2 regions of the Paenibacillus sp. Y412MC10 genome follow, and region 2 is predicted to be linked to the other one. Evidence: riboswitches for the same ligand, from Rfam matches in the RefSeq annotation. Region 2 holds a riboswitch; the other holds the start of a gene.
The links. A riboswitch is a leader RNA that binds a small molecule or an ion and turns the genes downstream of it on or off. The one in region 2 is predicted to bind S-adenosylmethionine.
Positions count from the first base shown of each region.

Region 1 (3,131 bases), 360 kb from region 2:
CCGTTACCCCGAACTTGGACATGATCCGCTCCAGCAGCCGATACGTCCCTCCGTACAGATCAAGCGACACAATCAGGTGATCGCCTTGACCGAACAGCGCAAAAATCGTCTGAAGGGCCGCCATGCCCGAGCTGCAGGCAAAGCCGGCGTCACCGGATTCCAGCTCGGCGCAAGCATCCTCGAGTACCGAACGTGTCGGATTCTTGGTGCGGGCATAATCAAACCCCGTGCTCTGGCCTAATTTAGGATGGCGGTATGCCGTAGCCTGATAAATCGGAAAATTCACTGCTCCCGTTACCGGTTCCTGCACCGATCCGATCTGTGCCAGCCGGCTCTCTATATTCAAAGGTTTCTTCTCCATCACAAACTCTCCTCCCGTACGCTGTTAAATTTGCGGACCGATATCATATGGCGTTTCCTGATATACATAGTAATTGAGCCAATTAGTGAATAATAAGTTTGCATGCGCGCGCCATATGGACGGAGGCGTTCTTGTTGGATCGTCGTTCGGGTAATAGTTGCGCGGCAGCGCGATGTCCATGCCTTTGGCAACGTCCCGGTCATACTCCCATTTCAGGGAGTCCGCATCATACTCGGAATGCCCTGTGGCAAAAATCTGCTTGCCGTCCCGGCTGGATACCAAATAAATCCCTGCTTCCTCGGACTCGGACAGGATGACCAAATCATCCACGCCTGTTATGTCTTCGCGCCGAACTTCCGTATGACGGGAATGCGGAACAAAGAACATTTCGTCAAATCCGCGGAGCAGCTTGGTACACGCTTCATTGATCGTATGCGGAAATACGCCAAAGCACTTTTCCTCGAGGCTGTATTTCGGCACGCCGTAATGATAATAAAGCCCGGCTTGCGACGCCCAGCAGATATGGAGCGTGGAGGTTACATGGGTCTTGGTCCATTCAAAAATTTCAGTAAGCTCATCCCAGTAATTCACTTCTTCGAACTCCAGCTGCTCGACCGGAGCTCCTGTAATGATCATGCCGTCAAAACGACGGTTCTTCACTTCTTCAAAGGTTTTGTAAAATGATTTCAAATGCTCGGCCGACGTATTCTTCGATACGTGGGAACTCGGGTGAAGAAGGACGACATCCACCTGGAGCGGGGAGTTGCCGATCAATCGCAGCAGCTGGGTCTCCGTCGTTTCCTTGGTTGGCATCAAATTCAGGATCGCAATCCGCAGCGGGCGGATATCCTGATGAAACGCGTGACTCTCATCCATGACAAAAATGTTTTCTCCAGCCAGAACTTCCTTTGCCGGCAGGGCATCCGGAATTTTAATTGGCATCTCGGCTCACTCCTTCGAAATATGAAATGATACATCCATAAAGCTGTGAGAAAGAGCGTTAGACTGTATAAACGCAAGAAGACCTTTCTCGAAGTAGAGAAAGGTCATCATATACGTATCACAATGCGCCTCTCTCATCTGTCAGGCTATACAACGGCTTATACAATCGTCGTATCTCCTGCAAGAATTAGCACCGTGCGATGTTGCCGCCGGTTGCCGGGTTTCATAGGGCTAGTCCCTCCACCTGCTCTTGATAAGATTTCGCTTTATTCAGTTGTTTGAAATTGTTTCGTAATTGATACCTACTTTAAATCATCCTCAATTTTTCGTCAAGAACCTTTTCATGAGTTTGTCACACTTCACCAAAGGTTTCCATACCCTATATCATGGCCCTTGGACTGCTCCGGATTTCACTTGAAAGGTCCTACACCCGGCGTTATACTAGACAAGTGCTGTTTAAAACCGAGTATGAAAGAGGTGACATGGAAGATGGACGGTGACCCGAGCCAGAAACTGGATGCACAAGACGCACAACCGCATAGGATCAAGATCAGCTTACCGGCAGAGGGCAGCGTTATTTTTCATGCGCTTTTTATCGTATTCTAACCTTCCTCGATTTATGCCCGTACACCGGTGGGCTGATATCCTGTGCCTTAACTGCTTGACTTAAGCAGCTTGGATTAGACAAAGGAGTGATATCAGATGAAAATCCGGTTGGTCGATTCGGGCGTATTTACCCCTGTTGATGACATCGAAATGACGCTGACAGCTCCGGCCAGCGGCTTCTACTGGCTGGATGCGGACGTGGATGATTTAGCCGAACTGCAGCCCCTCTTCTCCCTGCATGATCTTGCCGTTGAGGATTGCCTCAGCGAAGAGGAGCAGCGTCCCAAAATTGAAATATACGAGAACCACTATTTTATCGTCGTGAACAGCATCCGGTTTGACGACGAAGAGATTTTCCTTCGGGCATTGAATGTTTTCCTGGGCAGGCATTTTATTATTACGGTGACCAAGCAAAAGATCCATGAGCTTCGCACCGTCAAACCGCTCCTCTGGGAGGATGAAGTCAGCACGCCTGACCGCTTCCTCTATCTCTTGATCGACCTCGTCACGGACAACTACTTCTCCGTAGGGGACCGAATTGAAGCGCGGATTGAAAAGCTGGAGGAAGACATTCTGATGCATACCAAAAAATCCCATCTCAGCGAAATCATCGGTCTGCGAAGCGAGATTCTTTGGTTGAAAAAGGTGCTTGGACCTCAGAAGGAAGTTATCAATACGCTCAACAAAAAAGATCTTCGGCTGATCGATGACCAGCTGCAGAAATACTTCAGCGATATCTATGAAAATGCCGTTAAAATCTCCGAAACGTTCGAGACCTATCGGGATCTCATGGGGAACCTTCGGGAAGCCTACCAATCCAGTATCGCCAATCGGGCCAATGAAATCATGCGCGTGTTTACCGCTATTACAACGATCTTTATTCCATTGACGCTGATTACGGGCATCTACGGCATGAACTTTGAGTATATGCCGGAACTTCATTGGAGATATTCCTATTATGTGGTTATCGGCATCATGGTTTTTGCTGGCGCGCTCATGTTTTATCTGTTCCGTAAAAAGGATTGGATATAAGACACCCTGGTCAAAAGGGGCGAGTATTGGCCGGATCACAACGGTTCATACGAACCGCCGCAACTCAAACTCAATCTACAAGCACGGCGAATTAGCATCAGGACGGATCTCCCTGCAACCGGGAGAATCCGTCCTGACTTTGTTTAAGGCAGATTAACCGGCATTCGCTTTGCCGGGCTGATCCCGCCGA
Region 1 covers NC_013406.1:5,774,018-5,777,148, forward strand. The annotation lists gene GYMC10_RS25220 (PLP-dependent transferase) at 1-361, opposite strand, end outside; gene metA (homoserine O-succinyltransferase) at 386-1,303, opposite strand; SAM riboswitch class I at 1,435-1,563, opposite strand; gene corA (magnesium/cobalt transporter CorA) at 2,006-2,941, shown strand; gene GYMC10_RS25235 (HRDC domain-containing protein) at 3,095-3,131, opposite strand, start outside.
Region 1: another riboswitch for S-adenosylmethionine. It lies ahead of metA (homoserine O-succinyltransferase); the one in region 2 lies ahead of GYMC10_RS26980 (methionine ABC transporter ATP-binding protein).

Region 2 (3,131 bases):
CCGGAGAAATCACAAGTCGCTCCATGCTCCATGCTATGGAGTTGTCTTCCCGTTTCGGGGGCATCCTAACAGGACGAACCCAGATTGGCGCAGCAGATGATGGGTCATCTGATAGTCATGGGATGCCGAAGGGCCTGATGGCGATCCGGATGAGTTGCCCCCGCGCGAGGATATCGCCGTGAAGACGGCCGCTGAGCGCTGGAATGAGTATATTGGCATTAGCACAATCGAGATCAAGAACCAAGGTTAATCTGATGACGCGAGGGGGTACCGCCATGCTTCGAATGTTACTTGGGGAACAGCCCCGGCAGAATAACGGCCTGCTTGAGGAAGCCATCGAATCGATGGTGAAGACAACCCGGCTGCTGCAGAAGGAAATGGATAAAAATCAAGATCCGACGCATGATTTTCGCAAGCTGGAGATTTGGACCCGGGGACTGATCGTCTCCCTGGATGAGCTGGAGCAGAGCTGGAATGCGGCCAAGCATTTCAGTCAATCGGTCCAATCGGGTTACATCGATGATATGTCGATTCAGGAGCAAGGGGAATATCAACGATATGTGTATTTTTACAAAAACGGCTTCATCCGCGTATTCTCGATCCTTGACAAGCTGGGCACGGTGCTGAACGATTTGTTTGATCTGCATACCTCCAAGGTTAAGGCGCATTTTTCTTATTTTACGGTCCTGCGGCAGTTCAGATTTTTGAAGGCCCACGGTGAGCTGGCTGAAGAGCTGGAAGCGATCAAGGATCGCTACAAAGCACCGCTGAACGCGCTCAGGAAAAGGCGCAACGCTGAAATTCACTACATGAACTCCGAGATGCAGGATGATTTGTGGCAGCGCCATCAAGGGCTGTCCGACAAAATCGAGCTGGAGGATATCGACAAGCACCTGGACGATCTCCAACAGGGCATCGATATGGTATGCCGCAGCCTGGCCGCCTCGTATAAATATACGAACAAGCTGTGGACTGAAAATGGAGTGCGGGCTTAGGCACAAAATCGCCATGAAATTCCTTTTGACAAAAGCCTGAAAAGAATCTATACTAACTATTGCATTCATTAAATGTTATCAAATCAGATCAATTTAATCGGAAAAATTTCATATCGATGTTTTCTTATCGAGAGAGGCGGAGGGACAGGCCCGATGAAGCCCGGCAACCGACTTCTTGCGCACCATTGCTTAATGCGATGACGCTTGGAGTGACATGGTGCTAATTCCTTCAAAGCTATGGAATACCTTCAGCTTTGACAGATGAGAAAAGGCGTTGACTTTTACGTAAAGAGGGCCCTTTTTGATTCTACAAAAAGAGGCTCTTTTCTTTTGGGTAAATAGATATGAAGCTAAGGAAAAAGGAGGATTATCGGATTGATTGAGCTCAAGCAATTGACGAAGCAGTACGGAAAAGCCGGGTCATTAACAACTGCGTTGTCCGAATTGGATTTGTCGATTGAAAAAGGAGAAATTTTCGGAGTGATCGGACACTCCGGTGCAGGGAAAAGTACATTGATCCGCTGCATCAATTTACTGGAGCGTCCCACCTCGGGCGAGGTGTGGGTGAACGGCAAAAATTTGACGTCGCTCGGCAAGAAGCAGCTTCAGGCGGAGCGCCGTAGAATCGGCATGATCTTTCAGCACTTTAACCTGCTGTCTTCCGCGACGGTGTACGATAACATTGCGTTTCCGCTGCGTCTGATCAAGACGCCGAAGGCCGAACTGGAGCGCAAAGTATCCGAGCTGCTGGCTTTGGTCGGCTTGGAGGCGCATCGCGACAAATACCCGTCCCAGCTGTCAGGGGGCCAGAAGCAGCGGGTAGGCATCGCCAGGGCGCTCGCGAGCGATCCCGAAGTGCTGCTGTGCGACGAGGCCACTTCGGCCCTTGACCCGCAGACGACGGATTCGATTCTGCGCCTGCTGCTGGACATTAACAAAAAGTTTCATCTGACGATCGTACTGATTACCCATGAGATGCATGTAATCCAGAGCATTTGCGACCGGGTCGCCGTTATTCATCAGGGCGGCATCGTAGAGCAAGGACCGGTAGCGGAAGTGTTCCTGAAGCCGAAGCATGAAGTGACGCAGGAATTCATCCGCCAGGAGATGGACAGCGGCGAAGCGCTGCGGCTGGCTATGCAGGGTCAGGTAAACGGCCCTTCAAGAGCGGTTCAAATCACGTTCCTAGGGTCGAAAACGTACGAATCGATCCTGTCCCATACCGTTCATGAGACAGGCGTGAATTTTGCGATTCTGCAGGGTACGATCTCTACGATCAAAGATACGCCGTACGGCCAGCTCATCGTCCGTTTCGAAGGGGAAGAGCGCGCGATTGAAGATACGATCCGGAAGCTGCTTGAACAAGGACTAGACGTGGAGGTGATTCATTGATGTTCGGACTTGATTTTACCCAGATCGACTGGAAAGAGATATGGACGGCAACATTGGATACCCTGCGGATGCTGGGAGCTTCGGCCTTGTTCAGCTTCATCATCGGACTTCCTGTCGGCGTGCTGCTCTACATGGCCGCAAGGTCCACGTCCGGGTTGGTACGCTTCGGCTACACGATTCTGTCGTTCATTGTAAACATTCTGCGCTCGGTTCCGTTCATCATCCTGATCGTGGCGATGATCCCGATTACGAAGTCGATCGTAGGAGTTTCGTACGGCGTGCTGGGCACCATTCCGCCGCTCGTGATCGGCGCTGCTCCATTCTTTGCAAGGCTCGTGGAAACGGCTTTGAATGAAGTGGATAAAGGCGTGATTGAGGCGGCTCATGCCATGGGCTCTTCGACAAGCCAAATCGTATGGAGGGTGCTCCTTCCGGAGGCGCGTCCGGGTCTGCTGGCCGGGATGACCATCACGATTGTAACCCTGGTATCTTACACCGCGATGTCCGGTCAAGTCGGGGGCGGCGGTTTAGGGGATTTGGCCATTAAGTATGGCTATTACCGTTATGAGACCGAGATCATGATTCTGGCTGTCGTGCTGATGATTGTCCTGGTCCAGCTGCTGCAGATGGCAGGAGATCGTCTGGTGCGGCATTTTACAAGAAAATAACGGATTGATGAGGCTTCAAGAAAGACAATATATAAATAATATATTTTTCGGAGGGAGAGTTTTAGAATGAAAAAAT
Region 2 covers NC_013406.1:6,134,056-6,137,186, reverse strand. The annotation lists gene GYMC10_RS26985 (Cthe_2314 family HEPN domain-containing protein) at 276-995, shown strand; SAM riboswitch class I at 1,117-1,263, shown strand; gene GYMC10_RS26980 (methionine ABC transporter ATP-binding protein) at 1,371-2,387, shown strand; gene GYMC10_RS26975 (methionine ABC transporter permease) at 2,387-3,055, shown strand; gene GYMC10_RS26970 (MetQ/NlpA family ABC transporter substrate-binding protein) at 3,122-3,131, shown strand, end outside.